DNA from 4 places in the Syntrophobotulus glycolicus DSM 8271 genome. Region 4 is predicted to be linked to each of the others. Evidence: a T-box and tRNA genes for the amino acid it is inferred to sense, from the RefSeq annotation. Region 4 holds a T-box; the other regions hold tRNA genes.
The links. The T-box of region 4 lies ahead of ileS (isoleucine--tRNA ligase). A T-box ahead of a tRNA ligase gene usually reads a tRNA of that ligase, here a tRNA-Ile.
Positions count from the first base shown of each region.

Region 1: it encodes a tRNA-Ile, which carries the amino acid that the T-box ahead of ileS (isoleucine--tRNA ligase) is inferred to sense. The anticodon was not compared.
Region 2: it encodes a tRNA-Ile, which carries the amino acid that the T-box ahead of ileS (isoleucine--tRNA ligase) is inferred to sense. The anticodon was not compared.
Region 3: it encodes a tRNA-Ile, which carries the amino acid that the T-box ahead of ileS (isoleucine--tRNA ligase) is inferred to sense. The anticodon was not compared.

Region 1 covers NC_015172.1:286,013-290,819, reverse strand. The annotation lists rRNA gene SGLY_RS01410 (23S ribosomal RNA) at 1-2,732, opposite strand, end outside; tRNA gene SGLY_RS01405 (tRNA-Ala) at 2,949-3,024, opposite strand; tRNA gene SGLY_RS01400 (tRNA-Ile) at 3,042-3,118, opposite strand; rRNA gene SGLY_RS01395 (16S ribosomal RNA) at 3,255-4,807, opposite strand, start outside.
Region 2 covers NC_015172.1:2,439,897-2,444,703, forward strand. The annotation lists RNA gene rnpB (RNase P RNA component class A) at 204-559, opposite strand; gene SGLY_RS12035 (Nif3-like dinuclear metal center hexameric protein) at 870-2,024, opposite strand; gene SGLY_RS12040 (tRNA (adenine(22)-N(1))-methyltransferase) at 2,003-2,836, opposite strand; tRNA gene SGLY_RS12045 (tRNA-Ile) at 3,077-3,151, opposite strand; tRNA gene SGLY_RS12050 (tRNA-Asn) at 3,160-3,234, opposite strand; gene rpoD (RNA polymerase sigma factor RpoD) at 3,716-4,807, opposite strand, start outside.
Region 3 covers NC_015172.1:2,162,339-2,167,145, reverse strand. The annotation lists gene SGLY_RS10690 (ABC transporter substrate-binding protein) at 1-380, shown strand, start outside; rRNA gene SGLY_RS10680 (16S ribosomal RNA) at 768-2,333, shown strand; tRNA gene SGLY_RS10675 (tRNA-Ile) at 2,470-2,546, shown strand; tRNA gene SGLY_RS10670 (tRNA-Ala) at 2,564-2,639, shown strand; rRNA gene SGLY_RS10665 (23S ribosomal RNA) at 2,856-4,807, shown strand, end outside.
Region 4 covers NC_015172.1:643,942-648,748, forward strand. The annotation lists gene SGLY_RS03390 (YggS family pyridoxal phosphate-dependent enzyme) at 1-370, shown strand, start outside; gene SGLY_RS03395 (cell division protein SepF) at 404-928, shown strand; gene SGLY_RS03400 (YggT family protein) at 969-1,256, shown strand; T-box leader at 1,348-1,575, shown strand; gene ileS (isoleucine--tRNA ligase) at 1,635-4,409, shown strand; gene SGLY_RS03410 (hypothetical protein) at 4,568-4,807, shown strand, end outside.

The DNA.
Region 1 (4,807 bases), 360 kb from region 4:
GTTCTGAACCCAGCTCACGTACCACTTTAATGGGCGAACAGCCCAACCCTTGGGACCTACTACAGCCCCAGGATGTGATGAGCCGACATCGAGGTGCCAAACCTCCCCGTCGATGTGAACTCTTGGGGGAGATAAGCCTGTTATCCCCAGGGTAGCTTTTATCCGTTGAGCGATGGCCCTTCCACTCGGTACCACCGGATCACTAAGCCCTACTTTCGTACCAGCTCGACTTGTTTGTCTCTCTGTTAAGCTCCCTTTTGCCTTTACACTCTTCGCGCGATTTCCACCCGCGCTGAGGGAACCTTTGGGCGCCTCCGTTACTCTTTAGGAGGCGACCGCCCCAGTCAAACCGCCCGCCTGACAATGTCCAATGTCCCGCTTAGGGACACTTGTTAGAATTTCAGTACAAAAAGAGTGGTATCCCACCGGCGGCTCCCCGAATACTGGCGTACTCGGCTCTCTGCCTCCCACCTATCCTGTACATTTTATACCAAAATCCAATGTCAAGCTACAGTAAAGCTCCATGGGGTCTTTCTGTCCTGTCGCAGGTAACCCGCATCTTCACGGGTATTACAATTTCGCCGAGTCCCTTGTTGAGACAGTGTCCAGATCGTTACGCCTTTCGTGCGGGTCGGAACTTACCCGACAAGGAATTTCGCTACCTTAGGACCGTTATAGTTACGGCCGCCGTTTACTGGGGCTTCAATTCAATGCTTCGCCTTACGGCTAACATCTCCTCTTAACCTTCCAGCACCGGGCAGGCGTCAGCCCCTATACTTCTCCTTACGGATTTGCAGGGACCTGTGTTTTTGTTAAACAGTCGCCTGGACTGATTCTCTGCGGCTCTATTTCTAGAGCACCCCTTCTCCCAAAGTTACGGGGTCATTTTGCCGAGTTCCTTAACAAGGGTTATCTCGCGCGCCTTAGGATTCTCTCCTCATCTACCTGTGTCGGTTTACGGTACGGGCACCTTCTCTCTCACTAGAGGCTTTTCTTGACAGTTTGAACTCTGCGCTTCGCTACTTTTTTTCGCTCCCCATCACTGCTCAAGGTTTCGCGCTGCGGATTTGCCTGCAGCACCCTCTTGCAGCTTGGACGTGCTCTACCAGTCACACGCTCGCTTTGTCCTCCTGTGTCACCCCATCGCTCAAACAATCAAAGGTGGTATTGGAATTTCAACCAATTGTCCATCACCTACGCCTTTCGGCCTCAGCTTAGGTCCCGACTTACCCTGGGCGGACGAGCCTTCCCCAGGAAACCTTGGATTTTCGGCGGGAAGGATTCTCACCTTCCTTTTCGCATACTCATACCGGCATTCTCTCTTGTCACTGCTCCACCAAACTTTACAGTTCAACTTCTACGCTGTGACAATGCTCCTCTACCCAAGGAATCGATTCATTAAACCCTCAGCTCTCTTTGCTTTTTCCCTGAGTCCATTTGGAAATTTTGCTTCTGTCTTATTCTTTCTCTATTCTGTGGCAAAATTTCTAATGTCGTTCTCTCTTCTGAAGTCTTAATGAATCGATCCCTTGCCGTGGCTTCGGTGTGACGCTTGAGCCCCGTTACATTTTCGGCGCAGAACCACTCGACCAGTGAGCTATTACGCACTCTTTAAATGGTGGCTGCTTCTGAGCCAACATCCTGGTTGTCCGGGCGGTTCCACATCCTTTCCCACTTAGCGTCTCTTAGGGACCTTAGCCGTCGGTCTGGGCTGTTTCCCTTTTGACTATGAAGCTTAGCCCCCACAGTCTGACTCCCAATTTCTTATATCTGGTATTCGCAGTTTGATAAGGTTCGGTAACCGATAAGGCCCCTAGCCTATTCAGTGCTCTACCCCCAGATACCATTCATTGAGGCTAGCCCTAAAGCTATTTCGAGGAGTACCAGCTATTTCCGTGTTCGATTGGCATTTCACCCCTACCCACAACTCATCCCCTGCCTTTTCAACGACAGTGGGTTCGAGCCTCCAGTGGGTTTTACCCCACCTTCACTCTGGCCATGGGTAGATCACACGGTTTCGGGTCTGCAACATGCAACTCGACGCCCTATTCAGACTCGCTTTCGCTTCGGCTCCATATCTTTAATACTTAACCTCGCTGCATATCACAACTCGCCGGTTCATTCTACAAAAGGCACGCCATCACACAATTGCTTGTGCTTTGACTGCTTGTAAGCATACGGTTTCAGGTTCTATTTCACTCCCCTCCCGGGGTGCTTTTCACCTTTCCCTCACGGTACTTGTTCGCTATCGGTCGCTAAGGAGTATTTAGCCTTGGGGGGTGGTCCCCCCTGCTTCCCACGGGATTCCTCGTGCCCCGCGGTACTCAGGATCCTGCCTCCGATTCTAAACTTTTCGCCTACAGGGGTTTTACCTTCTTTGCCCGAACTTTCCAGTTCGCTTCGCCTAAGTTTATCTTCTTTATTGGCAGTCCTACAACCCCACACTCCGAAGAGTCTGGTTTGGGCTCTTCCCCTTTCGCTCGCCGCTACTCAGGGAATCGATTTTTCTTTCTTTTCCTCCGGGTACTTAGATGTTTCAGTTCCCCGGCTTGTCTTCACATAACTATGGATTCATTATGTGATAACCGGATATGACTCCGGTTGGGTTGCCCCATTCGGGTACCCACGGGTCGTCGCCTGCTTACGGCTCTCCGTGGCATTTCGCTGCTGACCGCGCCCTTCTTCGACTCTTAGCGCCTAGGCATCCACCGTATGCCCTTTCTATCTTGACCTATTCCTAATCTTTTTACGGATTAGTCAGTTAGATTCTTCTTCCTACGCTTTTTTCTCTGTGCAGTTTTCAAAGAACTGGATGCCCTTTGTGTCGTCTAGGACACGGATGTCCGGGAACGACCTAAAAGAACTCTAGACACATGGATGTGTCTGGTTAAATGCGTCATGAATGACGTTAGCATTTAACTTCCTTTTTGATTGACCGTTTATTGTTTTGGTGGAGGTAAGCGGGATCGAACCGCTGACCCCCTGCTTGCAAGGCAGGTGCTCTCCCAGCTGAGCTATACCCCCACGTCTTTGTTGATAAATGGTGGGCCTGGGTGGACTCGAACCACCGACCTCACGCTTATCAGGCGTGCGCTCTAACCAGCTGAGCTACAAGCCCATTTTTTTACGGTCACTCAAAACTAAACAGCGGAATGGACAAACTTAAACTCGTCTTGCTCTAGGGTTAAGGCTCTTACGCCCATCCCCTATGCACCGACCTGGAAGTGGACTACTTAAAGTCCGGTTCTCCCTAGAAAGGAGGTGATCCAGCCGCACCTTCCGATACGGCTACCTTGTTACGACTTCACCCCAATCATCTGCCCCACCTTCGACGGCTGGCTCCCTTAGGTTACCTCACCGGCTTCGGGTGTTGCAAACTTTCGTGGTGTGACGGGCGGTGTGTACAAGGCCCGGGAACGTATTCACCGCAGTGTGCTGACCTGCGATTACTAGCGATTCCGACTTCATGATCTCGAGTTGCAGAGATCAATCCGAACTACGAACGGCTTTCTCGGATTTGCTCCACCTCTCGGCTTCGCTTCCGTCTGTACCGCCCATTGTAGCACGTGTGTAGCCCAAGACATAAGGGGCATGATGATTTGACGTCATCCCCACCTTCCTCCGGTTTGTCACCGGCAGTCTATCTAGAGTCCTCAGCTTTACCTGTTAGTAACTAAATATAGGGGTTGCGCTCGTTGCGGGACTTAACCCAACATCTCACGACACGAGCTGACGACAACCATGCACCACCTGTCTTACAGTTCCCCGAAAGGCACTCCCGAATCTCTTCGGGATTCTGTAGATGTCAAGCCTTGGTAAGGTTCTTCGCGTTGCGTCGAATTAAACCACATGCTCCACCGCTTGTGCGGGCCCCCGTCAATTCCTTTGAGTTTCAACCTTGCGGCCGTACTCCCCAGGCGGAGTGCTTATTGTGTTAACTGCGGCACAGAAGGGGTCGATACCCTCTACACCTAGCACTCATCGTTTACGGCGTGGACTACCAGGGTATCTAATCCTGTTCGCTCCCCACGCTTTCGCGCCTCAGCGTCAGTTACAGTCCAGAAAGTCGCCTTCGCCACTGGTGTTCCTCCACATATCTACGCATTTCACCGCTACACGTGGAATTCCACTTTCCTCTCCTGTCCTCAAGCCGTACAGTTTCCAATGCTTTACGGAGTTAAGCTCCGCACTTTCACATCAGACTTATACAGCCGCCTACGCGCCCTTTACGCCCAATAATTCCGGACAACGCTCGCCCCCTACGTATTACCGCGGCTGCTGGCACGTAGTTAGCCGGGGCTTCCTCGTCAGGTACCGTCAGGTATATGCATTATTTACACATATACGGTTCGTCCCTGACAACAGTACTTTACAACCCGAAAGCCTTCTTCATACACGCGGCGTTGCTCCGTCAGACTTTCGTCCATTGCGGAAGATTCCCCACTGCTGCCTCCCGTAGGAGTCTGGGCCGTGTCTCAGTCCCAGTGTGGCCGTTTACCCTCTCAGGCCGGCTACTGATCGTCGCCTTGGTAGGCTTTTACTCTACCAACCAGCTAATCAGACGCGGGTCCACCCTCTTGCACTAGCATATTCAGAGGCCAGCTTTCCTTCCGGTAAGATGCCTTACCAAAAGCTTATCCGGCATTAGCAGTCGTTTCCAACTGTTATTCCGGTCATGAGGACAGGTTACCCACGCGTTACTCACCCGTTCGCCACTAAGAATATCAATTCGCAAGCTTCCTCAATATTCTCCGTTCGACTTGCATGTGTTAGGCACGCCGCCAGCGTTCGTCCTGAGCCAGGATCA
Region 2 (4,807 bases), 1.6 Mb from region 4:
GCCGGTTCGCTTTATGACAATCCATTTATTTTCATTTTTTCTAAAATACTACACTATTGATTAGTATATCACATCATCAGCCTTATTGATATGATTCATTCCATAAAAAAACCGGCTGGTTTCCCCATCACCGGCTATACCACCTCGATAAATTGGTGGGAAGCAGAAATGCATAAAGACACATCCCTGCTTCCCATAAATAAAGCGGAAGTCAACCTGTAAGCCGAATTCTGTCCCCTTGCGGGTGATAATCATCTATCTGGGACTGCTGTTACCAGCAGCCTCAAGCGACCTTACCCGGGAACGGAGCGGGCCGCTCCAATGTTCCCCTATTTGGTCTTGCTCCAGGTGGGGTTTGCAGGACAAACCAGTTACCTGGCTGCCGGTGAGCTCTTACCTCGCCTTTCCACCCTTACCGTCCCAAGGACGGCGGTATATCTCTGTTGCACTTTCCTAAGGATTTCTCCTCCCGGGCGTTACCCGGCACCCTGCCCTATGGAGTTCGGACTTTCCTCAGAGTTGGCCTTGCGGTCTCCTCCGCGACTATCCGGTTGACTTTGCCACAATATCATACTAGATATCAGGATATCCGTCAAATTATAATTTTGGAAATTCGGATAAAACAAGAAAATAACAGCCAATAAATTCCACAATATTGTTCTATCAAAAATTCTCATCTTCACTCAATTGTCGGAAAAAAATCTCCTTTATCGCAAATATCTACTTTATTCAATTTTATTATCATTCTAAGTTTATCCACAAACTGTGGATAAACTGTGTGTAAGTTTTCCTTCTGAGACAAAACCGGTTTTCTTTTTCAGGATATTCCAGTCATTTTTATGTGGATAACTTTCCCCCCCAAATACTTCTCATTTGCTCCAGATCGTTTTATTCTCATTACTAATAATCATCTCCACACCATTTAGTGCTTTTTCCGCTTTAAGATACTCGTAAAGCGACCTGATCATTGGTATTTCACTAAGAAAATGACCAAGAACGCCAACCGCCATATCCGCTTCCAGAGCATCCAATACGCCATGGTGGTCGATATCTCCTGTAATATATAAATCTGCCCCTTGAAATATCCCTTTATGGATAAAGCTGCTTCCGCTGCCATTCGCAATCGCGACTTTTTTGATCTTTTTCTTGGGATCCCCTGCCAGCCTGATTGAAGAAAGCTCATATTCCCGGGGCAGCACTTGAGGAAGCTTGGACAAAAACCTTTCCCAAAACTCATCAAGCCTGACTGTTTCCGGTAAGACGCCGATCGCTCCATACCCTCTTGGTTTCCCCGTGTTCTTTAGTGGTATGAGGTCATAAGCAGGCTCTTCATAAGGATGTGTCTTATGTAAGGCCCGGACTGCTCTGGATAGATCCCGTTCCTGAACTATGCTCTCCAAACGAACTTCCTCGACTCTGTTCACCTCTCCAACCTCGCCTATCGCCGGATCGGCTCCTTCCAAAGCCTTGAAGGTCCCCATTCCTTCGGTCTGGTAGAAGCACTCGGCATAGCTGTCACTATGCTCTCCATCTGTTATCCCCGCTCCTACCCCTTCCGCGGACAAAGACAAACGAACCTTTTCCACCGCATCCCGGGGTACAAAGGTTACTATCTTGAACAGTTTTTCATTTGCGGTCACTGCTAAATACTCTGTTTTTTGCAGACCAATCATCACTGCCAATGTCCTGCTGGAAGACAGAACAGATTGATCCAGATTTGTATGGGCCGCATAATAGGATATCCCGCTTCTCAATAAGGAAAGGGGGATTTGGGCTGAAGGATTATCTGCGTTCAGGTTTTTCAGAGGTTTAAACATTAATGGATGATGAGCAATGATGATCCCTGCTTTTTCTCTGATCGCTTCTTCGACCACCTTCGTCGTCCCGTCAAGCGCCAGCAATAATTTATCTACCCGGTGAGAACTGCTGCCGACCAATAGTCCTGAATTGTCCCATTCTTCCGCCCATGATCTCGGCGCGGCTTTTTCAATGATCTGTTCAATTAATCCGACTGAAACAGCCATGCTTGCATAACCTCCAGTATTTTTCTCTCCTTGAGCAACCTGTCCATTTTCTGTCTGGCCTCTTCTCTCCCGGTTTTCTGCATCTGACCGGCAATCCGCAGAATATTGTTCAGATCATCCGCGATTAGACCCTTGAGCAGAGCTTCTCTCTTTTCCATAATTAATGGACCATACATCCAGACAAATCCGGATAAAATCTTTTTATCTTGTTGATCATCCAAACTGTGCTTCAGCCTGTCCTCCCAGGTCTTGATTATTTCCCGTACTTCTTCAAACCCTATCCCCTTAAGTCTGTTAAAATGGATAATCCTATAGATTTGATCCTCCTCCTCAACGAGGGCCTCCTCAACGATCCTCCAGCCTTGAGCGATCAATTCCCTTCTGACGTTTGCTTCCATTCCCTGAGGCTGAAGGATCAAATCCTTCACTTTGGCCAGGACCTCCGGTTTGCTTTGAAGGATCTTCAGAACTGTGGCTCCTCCCATTCCGGCTATCGACAGGGTATTGACTTCTCCGGGGATCAACGGCTTTAAGCCGTCACCGAATCTGATCTCAATCCTATCGTCCAATTGATATTGGCTCACCGTCTTTTTCGCGGACAGGAAAGGACCTTTGTGGATATCTACCCCGATGGCTTTTTCTATCCTTCCTTTTTGAAGCAGATAAACCGGAAGATAAGCGTGATCCGTTCCAATATCCCCAAGCAGGCTTCCCGAAGGGATAAAGTCTGCTATGATGTTCAAACGGCTGCCAAGTTTCATCTGATCGGGTGCGCAAGCCCTGATCCCTTCCTGATCCGTCTTCTCATTCATATCACTGCTCATCCTCATTCATGCATCTTCTTCATGGTATTGTTCACCCTGCTGTTTATGTTATTGTTCATGCCATTATCGTATCCTGATCTCTGATTTCCACTCTTCTTGCTCCTGATCTCCATCGCTTCTGATTTCTGTTTTTTTATGCCCCTTACCCTTCGAAGCTTTATTTTTTCCTATAAAATAAACCCTGGCAGGCCAGCCAGAGTTATGATCAGTCAATTCATTTTGGGAAGATGGTGGGCCCACCTGGGATCGAACCAGGGACCAACCGGTTATGAGCCGGCCGCTCTACCGCTGAGCTATAGGCCCAAAATATATGGCTCCCCGAGCTGGACTCGAACCAGCAACCTACCGGTTAACAGCCGGTTGCTCCACCATTGAGCTATCGAGGAACGCCTGCGTCGTTTATTATACTCAATTATCCCAGTGAGGTCAAGCTTTTTCCCCTCTAATTTTTCTCCTTTAATCCGGATAATTCCGCATATTAGAAAAACAATCTCATGATCACCATTTTCCAGCGCAACCGTATTGCCATCGCTTTTGGCAGCTCATTTGTCCGCAGTATGGCTTCGCTCATTATGCTCCCCGCCTTTACTGAAATTACGTTTATTGTAATCCAGCAGCCTTGAGTTCTTCTAACGCCAGTCTGAAGCTCTGTAGATATCATCGGGTTTCTCTGCCCTGGTGTATAACACATTGCACCGGGAACTTTTCAGCCCGGTGCAACTCTTTTTTAGCAATCTATCTTTAATTTGCAGGACAAATCATCACTAGGCCTTGAGAAAAGATAAGAAAATAATAAATACTGAAACTGGTTTGATTTTAAAAAGGTTTTCCTGTTTTATATAAGATTTTTATAAGATTTTCCTGACCTTAATCCAGATAATCCTTGAGCTTTTTACTGCGGCTGGGATGACGAAGTTTGCGCAGCGCTTTGGCCTCAATCTGTCTTATTCTTTCCCGGGTTACTCCGAATTCCTGACCTACTTCCTCCAAGGTTCTGGTTCTCCCGTCATCCAATCCAAATCTTAAACGCAACACTTTTTCTTCTCTGGAAGTCAGTGTTTCGAGAACCTCTTCCAATTGTTCCTTTAACAGGAGGAAGGATGCTGCTTCCGAAGGTGCCGGAGCATCTTCATCCGGGATAAAATCGCCGAGATGGGAGTCCTCTTCTTCACCAATCGGTGTTTCAAGAGATACCGGTTCCTGGGCAATCTTCATGATTTCGCGAACCCTTTCTTCCGGTATATCCATAACTTTGGCTGTTTCTTCCGGGGTAGGGTCCCGGCCCAGCTCTTGTAAAAGCTGTCTGTTCACCCTGATCAGCTTATTGATCGTTTCTACCATATGAACGGGAATGCGAATGGTCCTCGCCTGATCGGCGATTGCCCGGGTGATCGCCTGTCTGATCCACCATGTAGCATATGTGCTGAATTTGAATCCTTTGCGAAAGTCAAATTTTTCCACAGCTTTAATCAGACCTAAATTCCCCTCCTGAATTAAATCCAAAAATAACATCCCTCTGCCTACATAACGTTTGGCTATGCTGACAACCAGGCGCAGGTTGGCTTCCGCAAGGCGACGCTTAGCCATCTCATCCCCTGCTTCCATGCTTTTGGCAAGTTCAATTTCTTCTTCTGCCGTGAGCAGGGGGACTCTTCCTATCTCTTTCAGATACATACGGACAGGATCGTCAATCCCCACTCCTTCAGGAATAGAAAGATCAATATCTGTTTCTTCCGAAATTTCTTCAGCCAGTTTTTCTGTTTCCTTGTCTATGACAATGTCTGTCTCACCTTCAGAATGTTCATCGATAACATCAATACCAAGTGTACTGATTTGATCATACACTTCTTCAATTTGTTCCTCGGATAAATCAATCTTTTGAAGGGCATTAGCGATCTCGTCATAGGTAAGGTTTCCCTTGGTTTTCCCTAATTCAATGAGATGTGCAACACATTCTCT
Region 3 (4,807 bases), 1.5 Mb from region 4:
CTTCAAAGAAGGTTACCCTGATTACAACCGCTGAAGGACTGATCCCCGGGGAAACCTTTATTGCGGCCAGAACGGAGTTTGTCCAGAAATACCCTGAAGTAGTCAAAAAATTCCTGGAGCTGCATCAGCAAACGCTGACCTGGGTTTCAGCAAACCAGGAAGAAGCATTGAACCTGGCAGCAAAATTCAATAAATTGGACATTAAAATCGTTCAGGCTTTGTACCCAAAATATGATTTTGGGATCAAAATGGATGAATCGACGATCACCAATTTGAAACAATCGGCTGAGCTGCTTAAACAAAACCAAATGATCAAAGATGAAGTCGATACCACAGCTTTGGTGAATAATCTGGTTGATTCGCGTTATTTGCCCCAATAAGCTGATCGCCCTTTCGTGGCTCTGTTCTTGTATTCTTTAACAGGTCCCTGTATTGTTGAAGCCTTCTGCTTGATGTCACATTGCGGCAGAAGGCTTTTGATTTTCAAAGTGAAGCCGGAAAAAAAGATTATTTGTATTTTGGTGTTGACAGTATCTGTGCTCAATGATAATATAATAAAGCGCCTCAGGCCAGGGAGCCGAAAAAGCGGCGAAAGCAAGAGAACGCAAGGTCATTGAAAACTGAACAGCAAGGAAAAAGACAAACAAGAACTCGTCAAAAAAAGAGAAACAAAAGCTAAGCGAAAAAGTAGAGCGAATTGGATTCTCATAAAAAGAAGAGAACACAGGGAGCAATCCGGTGTTTAAATAGGAACGCAAGTTCCGATTTTTATGGAGAGTTTGATCCTGGCTCAGGACGAACGCTGGCGGCGTGCCTAACACATGCAAGTCGAACGGAGAATATTGAGGAAGCTTGCGAATTGATATTCTTAGTGGCGAACGGGTGAGTAACGCGTGGGTAACCTGTCCTCATGACCGGAATAACAGTTGGAAACGACTGCTAATGCCGGATAAGCTTTTGGTAAGGCATCTTACCGGAAGGAAAGCTGGCCTCTGAATATGCTAGTGCAAGAGGGTGGACCCGCGTCTGATTAGCTGGTTGGTAGAGTAAAAGCCTACCAAGGCGACGATCAGTAGCCGGCCTGAGAGGGTAAACGGCCACACTGGGACTGAGACACGGCCCAGACTCCTACGGGAGGCAGCAGTGGGGAATCTTCCGCAATGGACGAAAGTCTGACGGAGCAACGCCGCGTGTATGAAGAAGGCTTTCGGGTTGTAAAGTACTGTTGTCAGGGACGAACCGTATATGTGTAAATAATGCATATACCTGACGGTACCTGACGAGGAAGCCCCGGCTAACTACGTGCCAGCAGCCGCGGTAATACGTAGGGGGCGAGCGTTGTCCGGAATTATTGGGCGTAAAGGGCGCGTAGGCGGCTGTATAAGTCTGATGTGAAAGTGCGGAGCTTAACTCCGTAAAGCATTGGAAACTGTACGGCTTGAGGACAGGAGAGGAAAGTGGAATTCCACGTGTAGCGGTGAAATGCGTAGATATGTGGAGGAACACCAGTGGCGAAGGCGACTTTCTGGACTGTAACTGACGCTGAGGCGCGAAAGCGTGGGGAGCGAACAGGATTAGATACCCTGGTAGTCCACGCCGTAAACGATGAGTGCTAGGTGTAGAGGGTATCGACCCCTTCTGTGCCGCAGTTAACACAATAAGCACTCCGCCTGGGGAGTACGGCCGCAAGGTTGAAACTCAAAGGAATTGACGGGGGCCCGCACAAGCGGTGGAGCATGTGGTTTAATTCGACGCAACGCGAAGAACCTTACCAAGGCTTGACATCTACAGAATCCCGAAGAGATTCGGGAGTGCCTTTCGGGGAACTGTAAGACAGGTGGTGCATGGTTGTCGTCAGCTCGTGTCGTGAGATGTTGGGTTAAGTCCCGCAACGAGCGCAACCCCTATATTTAGTTACTAACAGGTAAAGCTGAGGACTCTAGATAGACTGCCGGTGACAAACCGGAGGAAGGTGGGGATGACGTCAAATCATCATGCCCCTTATGTCTTGGGCTACACACGTGCTACAATGGGCGGTACAGACGGAAGCGAAGCCGAGAGGTGGAGCAAATCCGAGAAAGCCGTTCGTAGTTCGGATTGATCTCTGCAACTCGAGATCATGAAGTCGGAATCGCTAGTAATCGCAGGTCAGCACACTGCGGTGAATACGTTCCCGGGCCTTGTACACACCGCCCGTCACACCACGAAAGTTTGCAACACCCGAAGCCGGTGAGGTAACCTAAGGGAGCCAGCCGTCGAAGGTGGGGCAGATGATTGGGGTGAAGTCGTAACAAGGTAGCCGTATCGGAAGGTGCGGCTGGATCACCTCCTTTCTAGGGAGAACCGGACTTTAAGTAGTCCACTTCCAGGTCGGTGCATAGGGGATGGGTGTAAGAGCCTTAACCCTAGAGCAAGACGAGTTTAAGTTTGTCCATTCCGCTGTTTAGTTTTGAGTGACCGTAAAAAAATGGGCTTGTAGCTCAGCTGGTTAGAGCGCACGCCTGATAAGCGTGAGGTCGGTGGTTCGAGTCCACCCAGGCCCACCATTTATCAACAAAGACGTGGGGGTATAGCTCAGCTGGGAGAGCACCTGCCTTGCAAGCAGGGGGTCAGCGGTTCGATCCCGCTTACCTCCACCAAAACAATAAACGGTCAATCAAAAAGGAAGTTAAATGCTAACGTCATCCATGACGCATTTAACCAGACACATCCATGTGTCTAGAGTTCTTTTAGGTCGTTCCCGGACATCCGTGTCCTACACGACACAAAGGGCATCCAGTTCTTTGAAAACTGCACAGAGAAAAAAGCGTAGGAAGAAGAATCTAACTGACTAATCCGTAAAAAGATTAGGAATAGGTCAAGATAGAAAGGGCATACGGTGGATGCCTAGGCGCTAAGAGTCGAAGAAGGGCGCGGTCAGCAGCGAAATGCCACGGAGAGCCGTAAGCAGGCGACGACCCGTGGGTACCCGAATGGGGCAACCCAACCGGAGTCATATCCGGTTATCACATAATGAATCCATAGTTATGTGAAGACAAGCCGGGGAACTGAAACATCTAAGTACCCGGAGGAAAAGAAAGAAAAATCGATTCCCTGAGTAGCGGCGAGCGAAAGGGGAAGAGCCCAAACCAGACTCTTCGGAGTGTGGGGTTGTAGGACTGCCAATAAAGAAGATAAACTTAGGCGAAGCGAACTGGAAAGTTCGGGCAAAGAAGGTAAAACCCCTGTAGGCGAAAAGTTTAGAATCGGAGGCAGGATCCTGAGTACCGCGGGGCACGAGGAATCCCGTGGGAAGCAGGGGGGACCACCCCCCAAGGCTAAATACTCCTTAGCGACCGATAGCGAACAAGTACCGTGAGGGAAAGGTGAAAAGCACCCCGGGAGGGGAGTGAAATAGAACCTGAAACCGTATGCTTACAAGCAGTCAAAGCACAAGCAATTGTGTGATGGCGTGCCTTTTGTAGAATGAACCGGCGAGTTGTGATATGCAGCGAGGTTAAGTATTAAAGATATGGAGCCGAAGCGAAAGCGAGTCTGAATAGGGCGTCGAGTTGCATGTTGCAGACCCGAAACCGTGTGATCTACCCATGGCCAGAGTGAAGGTGGGGTAAAACCCACTGGAGGCTCGAACCCACTGTCGTTGAAAAGGCAGGGGATGAGTTGTGGGTAGGGGTGAAATGCCAATCGAACACGGAAATAGCTGGTACTCCTCGAAATAGCTTTAGGGCTAGCCTCAATGAATGGTATCTGGGGGTAGAGCACTGAATAGGCTAGGGGCCTTATCGGTTACCGAACCTTATCAAACTGCGAATACCAGATATAAGAAATTGGGAGTCAGACTGTGGGGGCTAAGCTTCATAGTCAAAAGGGAAACAGCCCAGACCGACGGCTAAGGTCCCTAAGAGACGCTAAGTGGGAAAGGATGTGGAACCGCCCGGACAACCAGGATGTTGGCTCAGAAGCAGCCACCATTTAAAGAGTGCGTAATAGCTCACTGGTCGAGTGGTTCTGCGCCGAAAATGTAACGGGGCTCAAGCGTCACACCGAAGCCACGGCAAGGGATCGATTCATTAAGACTTCAGAAGAGAGAACGACATTAGAAATTTTGCCACAGAATAGAGAAAGAATAAGACAGAAGCAAAATTTCCAAATGGACTCAGGGAAAAAGCAAAGAGAGCTGAGGGTTTAATGAATCGATTCCTTGGGTAGAGGAGCATTGTCACAGCGTAGAAGTTGAACTGTAAAGTTTGGTGGAGCAGTGACAAGAGAGAATGCCGGTATGAGTATGCGAAAAGGAAGGTGAGAATCCTTCCCGCCGAAAATCCAAGGTTTCCTGGGGAAGGCTCGTCCGCCCAGGGTAAGTCGGGACCTAAGCTGAGGCCGAAAGGCGTAGGTGATGGACAATTGGTTGAAATTCCAATACCACCTTTGATTGTTTGAGCGATGGGGTGACACAGGAGGACAAAGCGAGCGTGTGACTGGTAGAGCACGTCCAAGCTGCAAGAGGGTGCTGCAGGCAAATCCGCAGTGCGAAACCTTGAGCAGTGATGGGGAGCGAAAAAAAGTAGCGAAGCGCAGAGTTCAAACTGTCAAGAAAAGCCTCTAGTGAGAGAGAAGGTGCCCGTACCGTAAACCGACACAGGTAGATGAGGAGAGAATCCTAAGGCGCGCGAGATAACCCTTGTTAAGGAACTCGGCAAAATGACCCCGTAACTTTGGGAGAAGGGGTGCTCTAGAAATAGAGCCGCAGAGAATCAGTCCAGGCGACTGTTTAACAAAAACACAGGTCCCTGCAAATCCGTAAGGA
Region 4 (4,807 bases):
AAATTCCGAAGGAGAAAAAAAAGGCGGGGTGTGGAATGCTCTGGTTCAGGTCAATGTAGCCAGGGATGAAGCGAAGGCCGGTCTGGAAGTGAATGAAGTCAGGGACTTTATTGAAAATGCCGTTGCTTTTCCGAAAGTTAAAATTAAGGGACTGATGACCATAGGGGCACTGAATGCCACAGCCGGAGAAACCAGGGACTGTTTTCACCAGCTGCGGGAGCTTCGTAACAGTCTGCAAACAGTCAAATACCCGGAAAAGATTCAGGAGCTCTCGATGGGGATGAGTGATGATTTTGAAACGGCTATCGAAGAAGGAGCCACAATTGTCCGGATAGGAAGCAGAATTTTTGGACACCGGAGTGAGAAATAAAAAACGAATGAGATAATCATTGGGAGGTTTGAAATGGGAAACTTGCTGGACAAATTTATTGGAATTATGGGCTTTGGTGATGATCAGACAGATGATGAACTGGCAGCCGCCGAATTTGAAGAAGATTACGAAGATGAGGAACCGCGCTTTAAAACAAATACAACCCGGGACAATTTTGTCAGAGAATCGGCGCCGAGGGAAACAGCGCTCAGAGACGCAAAGGAAGTCAGACATAAATCTTCACCGGTCGTCAGTATTCATACCCAAAAACAAGTGCGTGTCATGATTGTGGAACCTTCTTCTTTCGAAGAAACACAAAATATCGCGGAGCATTTAAAATCACGCAGGGCGGTAGTGGTTAATCTCGAAAAGACAGATTCTTCAATTACTCAGAGAATTGTTGATTTCGTCTGTGGAACAACCTATGCTTTGGGTGGCAATATGCAGAAAATTGGCAATGGGATTTTCATGTTTGTACCCAATAATGTCGACATCAGCGGTGAAACGAGCTTTAAAATGACCGACAGGGAAATCATCTGGCCGAAAATGAATCATTAATATTTTCAAGCTAAAACATTAGGGAGGGTATTCATATTTTATGATCAGCACTTTATACAGTATTATCTATATGGCTTTGGAAATTTTACAATTGCTCATATTGGTATATTGTATCGTTTCATGGATACCGAGCATCTCGAATCATCCTATTGTCAGGACGCTGAATGACTTTATCGAGCCCTTGCTGAGGCCTTTCAGGAGAATCAAGTTTGGCGGGGCAGGGATGATGATTGATTTCGCACCTTTGCTTGCGCTTTTGTCTATCTGGGTGTTGCAGTCATTCGTCTTGAAATATTTATTTATCCTGCTGATGAATATTTCTTCTTAAGTGTCGTCCTTTCTTAGGATCAATCTTTGTTTTCTTTGCATTTTCAATTCTTTTATATATAATAGTAAAGTAAAAGAATAAAATATTGGTGCAGAAAGCATGGATGAGGACAGTACGTTTATCACCTTCCTCCAGCGAGCAGGGTATGGTGGAAGCCTGTGGAAGAAATATTCGGAAGATCACCTCGGAGCGGCAGACTGAAAGGTTAATCAGGGTAAGTCTGTCCGGATTGTCCCCGTTAAAAGACTTGGAGATGCCCGTGACGCAGTTTTGGAACGGGCAATTAAGGTGGTACCGCGAGACTAGACTCGCCCTTTGAGGGCGGGTTTTTGTTTTTCGGACAGGGATTCAGGAAGAATATGTTCAGGAGTGATGACAATGGATTACCGAGAAACATTAAATTTGCCTCAGACAGATTTTCCTATGCGCGGGAATCTGCCGCAGAGAGAACCGGATATTTTGCAAAAATGGGAAAACGGAGATATCTATGGTCAGGTTCAGGAGTCCCGCCGGGGACGCCGGAAGTTTATTCTTCATGACGGGCCTCCCTATGCCAATGGGGATATTCATCTCGGTCATGCTTTAAATAAAGTCCTTAAGGATATCATTATCCGTTTTAAGACGATGCAGGGATATGACGCTCCTTATGTTCCGGGCTGGGATACCCATGGCCTGCCGATCGAACAGCAAGTGATTAAAAAACTGGGGCTGAACAGACATGCCGTTTCCACCCTGGAATTCAGGGCCCGGTGCAGTGATTATGCCAAGGAGTACGTGGAAATCCAGAAAGCCGAGTTTAAAAGGCTTGGCGTACGTGGAAACTGGGACAATGCTTACTTGACCCTGCATAAAGAATATGAAGCGGCGCAAATCGGTGTTTTCGGAGAAATGGCCAAAAAAGGCTATATCTACAAGGGTTTAAAACCGGTATACTGGTGTCCTTCCTGTGAAACAGCCTTGGCCGAGGCAGAAATTGACTATGCCGATAAAAAATCCACGGCAATATTTGTGAAGTTCCCGGTCAAAGAAGATCAGGGTTTATTGGGAAAAGACAACACTTCTGTGGTGATTTGGACGACGACACCCTGGACATTGCCGGCTAATCTGGCGATTTCCGTCCATCCGGAATATGAATATGCTCTGGTCCGGGACGGGGAAGAATATTTGGTGGTTGCCAAGGAACTTATGGAAGCTCTGAACAAAACCTGGAACAGGGAGCTCACAGCGGTAAAAACCGTGAAAGGCAAAGAACTGGAAGGAATCGTTTGCCGCCATCCCCTGATGAGCCGGGATTCCGTATTGATCTGCGGTGAACATGTTACTCTGGAGCAAGGGACCGGCTGTGTCCATACTGCTCCGGGCCATGGCGAAGACGACTTTATTGTCGGCAGGCAATACGGCCTGGATGTCCTTTGTCCTGTTGACCATCAGGGCAAGTTCACCAAAGAAGGCGGGCAATATGAAGGAATGAAGGTGGAGCAGGCTAATGCAGTGATCCTCAAAGATTTGCAGGAAGCCGGCATGCTGATCCATCAGGATAAAATCAAGCATTCCTACCCCCATTGCTGGAGATGCAAGAACCCGATTATTTTCCGGGCCACTGAACAATGGTTTGCGTCTATAGATGGATTCCGGCAGGCAGCCCTTGAGGAAATTGATCGGGTGGAATGGATTCCGGCCTGGGGCAAGGATAGGATTTACAATATGATCGCCGACAGGGGAGACTGGTGTATATCCAGACAAAGAACCTGGGGTGTGCCGATTCCGATCTTTTACTGTGAAGATTGCGGAAAGGAAATCATCAACGAACAAACCATTGAGAAACTGCAGGAGATTTTCCGGCAGGAGGGTTCGGATGCCTGGTTTGCACACAGTGTCGAGGAGCTTCTGCCTGAAGGACTGAAATGTCAATGCGGGGGGACTGAATTCCGTAAAGAAACCGATATCATGGATGTTTGGTTTGATTCCGGAACCAGTCATGTCGGGGTTCTCAAGCTTAGACCGGAGTTAAGCTATCCTGCCGACATGTACCTGGAAGGGTCGGACCAGCACAGAGGGTGGTTCAATTCCTCTCTTTCAACCTCAGTGGCCGCTTATGGCCAGGCTCCCTACAAAACTGTTCTGACCCACGGTTTCCTGGTTGACGAGAAAGGACGCAAAATGTCCAAGTCTCAGGGTAACGGGGTAGATCCTCTCCAGGTGGTAAGGGACATGGGCGCGGATATTTTGAGACTATGGGTTTCTTCAGCGGATTACCGCAACGATGTAGCGGCATCTCCCCGCATTATGAACCAGATGGTTGAAGCGTACAGGAAAATCCGGAATACCCTGAGGTTCCTCTTAGGCAATCTCTATGACTTTAACCCCGAACAAGACAGGGTAGAGTACAGCAAGCTGCAGGAAATTGACCGTTGGGTGCTGACCAGGCTGGCCAGGGTCATAGAGAAAGTCATCAAAGCTTATGAAACCTATGAGTTCCATGTTGTTTATCATACGGTTCATAATTTCTGTACTGTTGAACTGAGCGCAATTTATCTGGATATTGTCAAGGACAGAGCGTATGTGGAAGGCAAAGAGTCCTTGCTCCGCCGTTCCGCCCAGACAGTGATGAATGAGATTCTGAATGCTTTGGTGAGACTGCTGGCTCCGATCCTGGTATTCACAGCAGATGAAATCTGGGCGTATATACCGGGAGCAGATCCCGAAAGCAATGTTCAAATCGAGGAAATGCCGAAAATCAAACCGGAATGGGTTAACGAAGCGTTAGCCGCTAAGTGGGAAAAGATCTTGGCGATCCGAAATGATATTACCAAGGCCTTGGAAACCGCCCGTCAGGAAAAACTGATCAATCATTCCCTGACAGCAAAGGTGGATGTCTATGTTGACCCTGAGCAATATGCCTTTGTCAGTGCCATACCCAATCTGGAGGAAATCGTCATCGTCTCCAGATTCATTGTGCACGAATTAAAGGACAATGTTCCTGAAGGGGCCTCAGCATCAGAATTTTTCCCCGGCCTGAAGATCCTTGTCTCCAATGCCCCCGGGAAAAAGTGTGAAAGATGCTGGATCTATTATGAAGATTCGGGTACAGATACGGAGTATCCTGATCTCTGTCCGCGTTGTGCCGCTGTTGTCCGCAGTATCGGAAAATAAAAAATGGACGATAGGATGAAGGGGAGCATTTTGCTCCTCTATTCTTTTGCCAGCACGGACAGATTTTTCTTTTTTCGTTCACCTCAAAGGATGAAGGGACATATATTGCTAGTGGGACGAGCAACCAGCTGGAAATATTGAAAAGAGGTTAGAATAAAATGATAAAACTTTATTTCACTTCTCCCTCAGCCTTAACTTTATATTCAATCGCGGGCATAAGTGCAATCAGTTTTTTGGTCAAAAAATACCCCCAGGTTAAACAATATACCGATATTGCTGTCCATTTGACATCCTATATTGGGGACAATTATACATCCTGGGGGATAAAAAGCAACGAAATCGTCAATTATTTCGTCAAAGATTTCATTAATAGGTATTACAATAATTTCGGAGTCATT